Regions from separate parts of the Paenibacillus sp. FSL H3-0469 genome, predicted to be linked through region 1. Evidence: predicted binding sites of a transcription regulator. Region 1 holds the regulator's gene; each other region holds the start of a gene.
The links. The regulator Rex, encoded in region 1, represses fermentation and respiration genes when NADH is low (regulators of the CRP and FNR family bind a similar motif). The targets are predictions, from matches to a motif close to TTGTGAAATATTTCACAA.
Positions count from the first base shown of each region.

Region 2: a site for Rex is predicted at 2,101-2,118, ahead of ric (iron-sulfur cluster repair di-iron protein). Genes of this name have one in related genera too.
Region 3: a site for Rex is predicted at 1,818-1,835, ahead of NSS83_RS28780 (flavocytochrome c). Genes of this name have one in related genera too.

Region 1 covers NZ_CP150302.1:1,674,753-1,678,562, forward strand. The annotation lists gene NSS83_RS07355 (DUF5590 domain-containing protein) at 1-347, opposite strand, end outside; gene NSS83_RS07360 (amidohydrolase) at 377-1,678, opposite strand; gene NSS83_RS07365 (redox-sensing transcriptional repressor Rex) at 1,668-2,318, opposite strand; gene dinG (ATP-dependent DNA helicase DinG) at 2,457-3,810, opposite strand, start outside.
Region 2 covers NZ_CP150302.1:1,938,173-1,941,982, reverse strand. The annotation lists gene NSS83_RS08665 (helix-turn-helix domain-containing protein) at 1-185, shown strand, start outside; gene NSS83_RS08660 (hypothetical protein) at 472-1,194, shown strand; gene NSS83_RS08655 (DUF6773 family protein) at 1,304-1,750, opposite strand; gene NSS83_RS08650 (helix-turn-helix transcriptional regulator) at 1,728-1,952, opposite strand; gene ric (iron-sulfur cluster repair di-iron protein) at 2,179-2,874, shown strand; gene NSS83_RS08640 (hypothetical protein) at 3,007-3,693, shown strand.
Region 3 covers NZ_CP150302.1:6,604,850-6,608,659, forward strand. The annotation lists gene dcuS (DcuS/MalK family sensor histidine kinase) at 110-1,723, shown strand; gene NSS83_RS28780 (flavocytochrome c) at 1,851-3,410, shown strand; gene NSS83_RS28785 (FAD-dependent oxidoreductase) at 3,516-3,810, opposite strand, start outside.

The sequences.
Region 1 (3,810 bases):
CCGCGCATTTTCTCCTCTGAGGTGCCTTTGCTCAGCTCTTCAGCATACAGGCCGTTGTCGCCACCGGCAGGCTTGCCCTCCAAGGTGAAACGGACCCACACCATCAGATCGGTCCCGGCTTCGTTTTTGCCGGTTAGCACCCAGTAGATCTCATTCTCATTCCAGACGGATTTCTGAGCCTTGGTTACCTCCGTTAGTCCGGCACGCGCCCGGGCCAGCTCCTTGGCCTCACTCCGCTCGTTCCACTGGTCCTTCATAATGTAGGCATAGAACTGGCTTAGTCCGAACAGAAGGAGCAGCACCACGGTAATCCCCAGCCAGATCCATTTTCTCCTCTTCTTCTTCACCACGCTGCTTCCTTTCCCGTTCCCCTGAATTACCGTTTAAGCAGGCTCTCGAACGTCTCCTGTGCTTTGCGGCGGATGGCTTCTTCATCAAGTGTCAGGCATTGTCCATGCTTCACAACCTGCTGGCCGTTCACCCATACATGCTCTACATCCTTGGCGCTGGCCGAATAGACGGCATGGGAGAGCAGATCGGTATGCGGGAGCATATGCGGCTGGTCAATATCAAGTGCGATGAAGTCGGCCTTCATCCCTGCTGCAAGCCGTCCTACCCCGCTCAGGAAAATAGACTGTGCCCCGTACTCCGTGGCCATCAGAAGCGCCTCAGGAGCCGGTACGGCTGTAGGATCACCGCTTACGCCCTTATGGATCAGAGCCGCCAGCCTCATCTCTTCAAACATATCCAGATTGTTGTTGCTTGCTGCACTGTCTGTACCCAAAGAGACCTTAACCCCGGCTCGCAGCAGCTCAGGAACACGCGCAACACCGCTCGCCAGCTTCAGGTTACTGCCTGGGTTATGCGACACACCAACGTTATGGCGGGCCAGAATTCCAATCTCCTCATCGTTCAGATGAACGCCGTGGGCAATGAGCGAAGGACGGGTGAACATGCCGAGCTTCTCCAGATGCGCGACCGGACGAAGACCGTAGTCGGCCACGTTCTGCTCCACTTCATGGCGCGTCTCGGACATATGGGTATGCATCGGCAGATCCAGATCATGCGCAGCCTGCACAAACTTCATGAAAAACTCTGGAGGACAGGTATACGGGGCATGCGGCGAGAGCATGGTCGTAATTCTGCCGTCAGCCTTGCCATGCCAGTTACGGGCAAAAGCAACGGCCTCAGCGAGCTTCGCTTGCTGTACCTCTGCCGGACACAGCCCAATCACGCCGCGCATCAGCACCGCCCGAATACCGGATTGCTCCGTCACTTCCGCTACCCGGTCCATATGATCATACATATCGAGGAAGGTGGTTGTGCCGCCCTTCAGCATTTCCAGTACGGACAATGAGGTTCCCCAATATACATCATCACCAGTGAATTTCTCTTCCATCGGCCACATCTTTTCCTGCAGCCACGTCTGAAGCACCATATCGTCGCCGTATCCGCGCAGCAGTGACATGGCAGTATGTCCATGGGTGTTGACCAGACCAGGCATAAACAGCAGACGGCTGCCGTCTACGACCTGAGCGCCATCGTCCACTACCGGCTCAGCTTCACCTATGTAAGTAATCAGATCATTCTCAAGGGTCATATACCCGCTTAGAACCGGCTTATCGCTGCCCGGAACCAGAAAGTGCCCGTTCTTGATTATCGTGATCTTACTGCTCATCTTCAGTTTCATCCTTTCCATCATGCAAATAATAGGCCAGGCTCTGCAGATCTGTGGTGAAATCTGCGGCATGAATCCGGATATTGGCAGGCGTCTTGAGAATAACCGGTGCGAAGTTCAGAATCGCCTCGATGCCGGAGTCCACAAGAATATCAGCTACATTCTGGGCTTCGCTGTCAGGTACGGTAATAATCCCGATCCGGATGCCCTGCGAGCGGATGGTGCTGCTTAGCTCCTCCATCGGCTGCACAACCAGCGAGTTGATCTGCTGGCCCACCTTTGGCGGGTAAGCATCGAAGATCGCAGTAATCTTCATCGTATCCTTCAAGTAAGCGTTGTAGTTAGATAAGGCATGACCGAGATTACCGGCTCCAACCAGTGCAACATTAATTTGCTGGTCAAGCTTCAGGATATGGCGGATCTTCTCAATCAGATAGGATACATCATAGCCGATGCCCTTCCGGCCGAAGTCACCGAAATAAGCCAAATCCTTACGGATCTGGGCGGGATTCAGATCAAGCTTCTGGCCCAGCTCCTGAGAAGAGACTGTGGAGATTTCACGTTTTTGGAGATCGTTCAGGAAACGCAGGTACACTGGGAGCCTGCGCACGACGGCCTCCGATATTTTATCCGATTTCATGTATTCTCCTCCTTAAAAGTTGTGTTAGACCCGTACAATTATAGCAACCGTGCCCCCCGCCTGCCGGACCGGCAGGACAGGGCGGGAACGGCTCTTCAGGTGAATCATGACTTATTAATAATAGCAATAGCAGATGAATTAGGAAACCCCGCCGTCATCCAGCCATTCGGCAATTCTCGGGACCATCTGCTCAGTGAGCATATGCTCCATCTTGGGACCGGGGAGTGAATACAGGAAGTACTTTCCGTAATACGATTCAATGACTCTGGTATCATACACAATTACGATGCCCCGGTCCTGCGCCGTGCGGACCAGCCGCCCGAAGCCCTGCTTGAAGCGGATGACAGCCTGCGGCACGGACAGCTTCATGAACGGGTTCTTCTTCTGTGCCTGAAGCAGCTCCGACTTCGCTTCTGCCAGCGGGTGATTCGGCGGCTGGAACGGCAGTCTGACAATCGCCAGGCAGGTCAATGCTTCTCCCGGAATATCCACCCCTTCCCAGAAACTGCTGGTACCCAGCAGGACCGAAGCGGGGCTGTCCTGGAAGCGGCGGATCAGCTTGCTTCGGCTGCCGCCCTCCACACCCTGTCCGAGCACCGCGATATCCTGAGAGGCAAGTGCTTCCTTCAGGGGGTCATACACCTGCCGCAGCATCTTGTAGGAGGTGAACAGCACCAGCATCCGGCCCCTTGTAGTTACAGCAGTCTCGGCAAGGGAATGTACAAGCGTGTCCACAAACCGGGCATCCCCTATACTTCCCTTGACGCTCGGGAAGTCGCGGGGAATGACCAGGAGCGCCTGCTCACGGTACTTGAACGGCGAAGGAAGCAGCGCAGTCATCAGACGCCCCTGCTCCGCAGCTTCACCAAGGCCCAGATTATCGATCATGAACTGGAAGGACTTATCCACGGATAAGGTGGCCGAGGTCAGGACAATACTTTTCTTCTTGTCGAAGAACAGCTCCCTGAGCTGGGTACTGACATCTACAGGAACGGCATACATTTGCAGCGACTTACCTTTATAATTACCGCTTCCCTCCAGCCAATACACGATATTCTCATCGTTCAGGCTCATGAAGAAGCGGATTTGCTCTCTGATGGATGCCAGATCCTTGAATAAGCCGCCGATATCAGTCACAAGACTGTCCGAGGAGGATTGGCTGTCCGTGTCCCGCATCTCACTGAGCATTTTGTCACCCTTACGGATGATGTCGCTTAGACTGAGGTTCAGTGTATTCTCAAGGGCAGCCAACTCCTCCCAATCCTTCGGCTTCTTGCCCGGCTGCAGGCGCGCCACCAGCTGGCCTGCTTCACCGGCCCCGGCATCGCTGCGCTCGGGCAGCAGGCTGAAGAGCCGGTCGCTGAGCGCATCCCAGGATTCCTTCACCGTCAGCAGATCGGGATAGATCCGGTCGATCACGCCGCTCCATTCGGAAGCCTGCTCACTGCCCGAAGACTGCAGACTCTGCCGGAGAGCAGGCAGCTGCCCGCTC
Region 2 (3,810 bases), 260 kb from region 1:
TTCCGTCAATGAGCGATAAGATGCTGTCCGAGCGCATGAAGGATCTGGAATGCGAGGGCATTCTGGTACGGCATGTGTACCCGGAGACACCGGTGCGCATTGAGTATGAATTAACAGTGAAGGGCCGTGCGCTTGAGCCGGTCATGCAGCAAATCCAGACCTGGGCCGAGAGCTGGGTGGAGTAGCAGTACCGTAATATATTTGATGACAGCCTCTTGTCCGGTATCCGGGTAAGGGGCTTTTCATATGCAGTTCTGCTTATTTATGCGGATTTTGCCCAAATAAACCTTGCACTTAGGCCCCACCTGTGTAATATAATAGAACATACTAAATATTACGGATGTGTGGAAGCGTTAACAAAAGTAGGAAAAGCCCAGGGTTATATGGCAGCGCGGATGCTTACAGGATGTGTTTTGGACGATGCTGATGGAAGGAAGCGGAGGGCTTACACAACTTTTAGGAGCGAGGACCATGACCATCACCTTGTTTTCCCGGGAAATAACCTATGGAAAAAAGGATGTCGCCGAACTGGAGACTGCTTCGATTAAAGTACAGCTAATCTATGACAAGGTGTTGTTCATGCTTCATAACCATCTCCCGGATTCTCTGTGGGATGCATGGATCGGCGTGCCATATGAGATCATTTCTTCGCTATATAAAGGGGACAATGACAGCGGGAGTGTGTTTCAGAAATGGATTCAAGGCCCGTCCGGCTGGAAATGCATCGGCTGTGAGCGTCATTGTCTGGAGCCTGTAACGGCAAGGGGAGGGAATGGCTCAAATGCTCAGCGCCGTTTTACTTTTCATAATGGAATTAGCCAGAGCATGGTACTTCAAGCTGTAATCTGGTCTATGTACGAGAACACCCGGCTGCTTCAGCCTTACTTGGGGGAGGAGGCTTTTCTAAGTGAGGAGGATATGGAGCTAATCTCTGTATACTTCGTGCCAACCTATCTGACCCCGGCGCCGCTGAGCGAATTGAACAAACCAGCCAAAGAATATAAGGACAAGAACATTAGGGTGTATCAGGAATGGATCTCTGCCCCCGATCTGGTGCTGCAGTGGAACGGCGGCCTGACCGAAGGCAGATGGATGACGGGTGTATATGTGGATCATTCAAGGTTCGCCGGACTTGGCCCCTACCTGAAGGATGCGCAGGGCAAGCGGACTTATATGCAGGCGACGGTTCAATAAAAAAGATGAAACTCGAAAAAAAGAGTTGAACTTGAAGCCAGGCCGTCGCTGCGGTGAACATTTGGACTTCCGGCCAGCGCCCAGTTTGGATTTCCTGATATTAACCGCTCTACTCCGCCCGGTTATTCCTCCGCCGGATCAAGTATACAGTGCTTAAGATGATCAGTCCTGCTGTAACAGAAATGATCAGAATCACTTTCCCGTTCGCACCGCTGTCAGCTGCTGATTGGGCGGCGGTTGGATTCACGAAGGTAACGATAAGGATACAGGCCGCCACCACTATGGCCAGAATTGCACCCGCAATGCTTCTCCCGTTCACTCCGTTCTGCCCGCCGCCCGGTCCCACATATGAACCGCTCCAGATCAGTCTTACCAGATAGGAGCCTACACCCAGCATGAAAATTGCGTAATTGCTGAGCGGATACTCCAGCCACTTCATTCCGTAGTTTTGCAGCCCCATGTCTGCCAGCAATAAGAATGCCATCAAAAGAAATGCCTGATTCCCCGCCTTGTGCCGCTTCTGCAGTTGTCTCTCATCCAGGTTCGTTCTGTTCATCCTTCGTTCCCTCCCAAAATAGTTGATCCAGCGTCTTCCCGAGTGTTACACAAATGTCAATGCACAGCCTCAGGGTGGGGTTGTAATCACCGTTCTCAATCGCGATAATCGTCTGCCTTGTGACCCCCACGGCATCTGCGAGCTGTTTTTGCGACATGTCTTTTGCCGCTCTGGAGGCTTTGAGCCTTAAGTTTTTCCCCATTCCCTCACCTCACGCATATTGTAAAATATATAAAACAAAATGTCTAGTATATTTTACATTGAAATACTTAAATTTCACGTTCATTAAAATTTGTTATATTCAGTGCGTACAATCACAAGTTCCGCCTAAGGCCAGTGATAAGGTGTAGAAGTGAAAAGAAACACAAACCTACATTTTAACCTGAGGAGGGGCCAACATGGCGTCCAATCAATTAAACGATACAACAATTCATCCCGGGTTCACCCCGGAAGCAATGGTCAGAGATATTGTTCTGCAGTTCCCCAAAGCAGCAGATTATTTCAAAGCACAGCGGATCGATTTCTGCTGCGGAGGCGCAAAGCCGCTGGCTGAAGCCGCTGCCGAGAAGGGTCTTGACCCGGCAGCAATGGTGCAGGAGCTGAACAAGCTGCAGGAGCAGCACCCCGTTCTGGAAGAAGACACCGCCTGGAACGAGGCTTCTTCAGAGGAGCTGGTGAATTATATTGTGAACAAGCATCACCGTTATCTGCGTGAAGAGCTTCCGTTAATCAGTCAAAATGTAACCAAGGTATTCCGCGTTCATGGTGAGGATTCACCGCATCTGGGAGAAATGCACCGCCTGTTCAATATGCTGCGTGAAGAGCTGCTGCAGCACACGGCGAAGGAAGAAGAGAGCGAATTCCCTAAGATGCTGGCTTACACTCAGAATCCAACTGAAGAAGGACTTGCGGAGCTGCGCGGACTGCTGCATAATCTGGAAGCAGAGCATGACGGGGCCGGAGAGATTCTGCGTGAGCTGCGTAGAGTAACTAATGACTACACACCGCCTGCACATGCCTGCACGACTTATCGACTGACATATGCCCGCCTTGAAGAACTGGAAGGCATGACCTTCGAGCACGTGCATCTGGAGAACAACATTCTGTTCCTGCGTTATCAATAGGACCTGCTGTAAGGTAAAAGTCCCTTCGGGGACTTTTTACTTTTTCTGCCGGCAGAAATGATTTGAGAACCCTTCCTCTATGCGTTATCCTTAAAGAGTCCGGGAAAATACATATGAAGGCGGTGCCGTGGAATGTCCACGAAATGGATGCGCTTAATGCTGTGCCTGCTCTTGCTGACCGCGGCAAGCGGTTGTGGCTTGGGATCAGGGAATGGCGGCAGCAGTAACGGAAGCCAGGGATTAACCTTTTCAGTCATGGTGGGTGACAGTGAAATGGCCGGAAGCTCGGCCAGATTGCTTAACGAAGCTTACGTGCCTGGAAATTCAATAATAGAGCTGTTCAAGAAGAGCGGTGTTGTTACATTTTCAGCGGATGGCCCTAATATTCTTGAAGTAAATAAGGTCTCCCTGGGTCAGGATATGAGCTGGGAGATTCAGGTAAACGGCAAGAAGGTTCAAGAGCTGAATACGACCCTGGAACCGGGTTCGGCCATTACGATGTCAGCAGGGCCTGCCGGAACCGGAAAGATGTTTCAGCCTGTCATCGTCACGGTGAACGGGGGGAGCGAGCAGCCGGAGCTGACACATTCGCATGTGCTTTCTTTTATGCAGGATATGTCCGTCAAGGGACTGCTCAAGAACAGCGGTATGGTCCGGCTTGCCGAAGATAACCGGACGGTGCTTACTGTGATGGATTATACCCCGCTCAGCAGCGAGGAATGGAGACTGAAGGTCAACGATAAAGGGCTGCTCGGCAATGGAGTGGACATGAAGCTCAGTCCGCAGGACAAGCTGGAGATCTCTCTGGTACTGAAATAAGTGAACGGATAACTGTGCGAAACTGCATGGGTATCCGTTTTTTTGAATAATATTCCTATTGGATTCACGCCAGAAGTTGTCCTATATAAGAACGGAGCAATCATATTCACTTGTGTG
Region 3 (3,810 bases), 2.8 Mb from region 1:
TTTCATCCCCTAAGAAGCGATCCTCGGGAGTAGCTTTACAAATTCTGATTCAACTAATATAGTTCGAATGGTATAGGAACATGGGACATGAAGGGAGGTCTTCGCACCAGTGGCCAGGAAAAAAAACTACAGTCTGCGCACAATGATTGCCGTCATGGTGTCTGCCGTTGTCCTGCTGGTATTGCTGATTTTATATTTTATTTTCCGGAATCAGATTATTCCACAGACCCGGCAGGCGCTGGAGGATAAGGCGATTACGATTGCCCGTACTATCGCCCTGATTCCGCTGGTCTCGGAGGGGCTTAGTGAAGGCAACAGCAAGGAGATTCAGGACTACACCTCAAGGATCGCCCGCCGCAATGATATTATGTTCGTGGTAGTGACAGATATGAAGGGTATCCGCTATTCCCATCCGGATGCCTCGCTGGTCGGACTGCCCTTTGCGGGAGGCGGCCAGGAGATATCGCTGCGCGGAGGGGAGAGCATCTCCGAAGGGGCAGGGCCGCTCGGCAGATCATTGCGCGGCTTCGTGCCGGTCTATAACAACCGGGGACATCAGGTGGGTGTGGTCATTGCGGGTCTGTCCCTGGAGCGGGTCGAGCGGCTGGTCCTGCTGAATGAGTGGACGATTATTGCGATTCTGGTCTCGGGAGCCTTGCTTGGAGCGGGAGGAGCATTCATTCTGGCGGCCCAGATCAAGCGGATGGTGTTCGGGATGGAGCCGGAGGACATCTCCAAGCTGCTCCAGGAACGCAGTGCGATGCTGGAATCCACGCGCGAGGGAATTATTGCCGTAGATCAACAGGCGCGGATTACCATCCTTAATATGGAGGCGCAGCGGCTTCTGAGGGCAGCGGGGATTGGCGGGAGCGCGATGAACCGGCAGATTGCCGAGTTTTGGCCGGAGCTGGGTCTGGAGCGGGTATTGGCTGAGGGAGAGGGAATACAGGACCAGGAGCTGGAGCTGGGAGACAGCTCTTTATTAGTGAACAGCCTGCCAGTCCGGGTGAACGGTAACATTGTTGGCGCGATTGCCACCTTCCGGGATGAGACCGAGCTGGCTGTGCTGGCGGAGAAGCTGTCGGGAGTCTCGGTCTATGCAGAAGCGCTGCGCTCCGGTGCCCACGAGTTCATGAACAAGCTGCATGTCATTATGGGCATGACCCATATGGGCCTGTATGATGAGCTGCAGCAATATATTCTGGGAACGGTAAACAATTACCAGAAGGAGATCGGGGCGATCACGAGACAGATCAAGGACCCGGTGCTGGCCGGATTCCTGCTGGGCAAGCTGAGCCGGGCGCGCGAAGCGGGGATGGAGCTGGTGCTGACCGGAGACAGCTATCTGCCGGAGCCGGCTGATCCGCAGGTGATTCATGAACTGATTACGATTGCCGGCAATCTGCTGGATAATGCCCTGGAGGCGCTGGGGGAGCTCTGCGGGCAACCCGTGAAGCGGGTGGAGCTTGCTTTTCAATATGAAGAGGGGCGGCTGCTATGCGAGGTAAGCGATAACGGTCCGGGAATTCCGGCGGGACTCAAGGAGAAGATCTTCGTTCAGGGGTACTCCTCCAAGGGGGAACAGCGGGGAATCGGCCTATATCTGGTGAAGAAAAGTGTAGACAAACTTGGGGGTCATCTTGAGCTTGCCGCCGGCTGCGGATCAGGTGCGCATTTTATCGTGGATGTGCCTTATGAGGTGAAGGAGGAGGAGGGCGTGTGAACATTTAGGGTCCATACGCCTGGTTACTTTAGTTACAAAACTCTTTAATAACTTACGGAAGGTTCCACAAACCGCTTCTTTGGCGCTATGATAATTGTGAAAATATGCACAAGGGGGCACAACTCACATGAATAAGAGATTAACAGCGGCGCTTATCCTCATTCTCTCCGTGATGCTGGTGATTGCAGGCTGCGGAAACAACAATGCGGGCAACAGCAAGAATGAGAGCGAGGAAGCGGGCAGCACGGCTACAGAGCCGGCAGCAACCACTGCACCAACAGAGAAGGCAGAGGCCGTGTCGGGAGCATCCGAAGCGAGCTATACTCCGTACGATCAGTTAAAAGATAAATATGATATCGTCATCGTCGGCGCAGGCGGTGCGGGAATGTCTGCTGCGCTGGAAGCCAAAGCGGCCGGCATGAACCCGGTCATCTTAGAGAAAATGCCGGTAGCCGGCGGCAATACTACTAAATCCTCCTCGGGGATGAATGCCTCGCAGACCAAGTTCCAGAAAGAGCAGGGCATCGAAGACAGCAACGAACTATTCTATGAAGAGACCCTTAAGGGCGGACATGATACGAACAATAAGGAGCTGCTGCACTTCTTCGTGGATCAATCCGCAGGTGCCATTGACTGGCTCGATTCCATCGGAATCCGCCTGAACAATATTACAATTACCGGCGGTATGAAGGAGAAGCGTACCCATCGTCCGGAGGACGGCTCGGCCGTGGGACAATATCTTGTAGCCGGACTTGTCCGCAATGTTCAGGAGCAGGGCATTCCGCTGTTCGTCAATGCGGATGTGAAGGAGCTTACGGTACAGGATGGTAAGGTGAACGGCGTGAAGGTGCTGTTCAACCAGGCCGATGACAAAACGATCAGCGCAGCAGCAGTTATTGTAACCACAGGCGGCTTCGGTGCCAACAAAGAGCTGATTGCCAAGGTTCGCCCGGATCTGCAAGGACTGGTAACGACCAACCAGATTGGCAGCACAGGCGACGGCATTGCTATGATTGAGAAGGTTGGCGGAACTACAGTCGACCTGGATCAGATTCAGGTTCACCCGACCGTACAGCAGGAGAAATCCTACCTGATCGGTGAAGCGGTCCGGGGCGAAGGAGCTATTCTTGTATCTGCTGAGGGTAAGCGCTTCGGCAATGAGATGGATACCCGTGACAAGGTGACGGCTTCCATTAATACACTTCCTGAGAAATCCGCTTATCTCGTGTTCGACGCCGGAGTGAAATCCCGTGTCAAGGCGGTAGATCAATACATCAAGATGGGTGTCGTCAAGACCGCAGATACCACCGAGGCACTGGCGGATCAGATGAAGGTTCCGGCCGCTGCACTTAAAACTACCGTGGATACATGGAACAGTGCGGTGAAGAGTAAGTCGGATGCCGAGTTCGGCAGAACTACCGGTATGGATAATGATCTGTCCGGTGCTCCGTATTATGCGATTCAGATCGGCCCTGGGATTCACTATACGATGGGCGGAGTGGTGATCAACACCAACACTGAGGTCTTGAACAAAGACGGCAAGGCGATTACGGGTCTGTTCGCGGCAGGAGAAGTGGTCGGCGGGCTGCACGGCGAGAACCGCATCGGCGGTAACTCGGTAGCCGAGATTATTATCTTCGGACGGCAGGCAGGGATCAAGTCGGCTGAATTTGTAAAAGCGCAATAAGCTATTCTTCTTCTATATATCGTTAATTACCATAAGTGTTCAATCACAAAAAGGGATGCTCCGCAGCCATCAGGCTATGCGGGCATCCCTTTCTATGTTGCAGCTCTAAGGCTGTATCGCCGGGGAGGGCGCAGGCTTCGGCGACCGTGTCAGCGAGAATAGCTCCAGCTCCGGGCGGCTCTTGCCGGCCAGCGTATCTGCAAGCAGCTCGGCGGCAATCATACTGTAGACCGTGCCGTTCCCTCCATAGCCTTCAATGAAGTAGCAGTGCGGGAACTCAGGGTGCGGTCCCATATAAGGCAGCCCGTCATGGGTGGAGCCGAAGACCGCTCCCCAGGAATATTCAGCCTTGATTCCTTGCAGTTCCGGGAACAGGGCTGTAACCTCCTCGACCAGACGC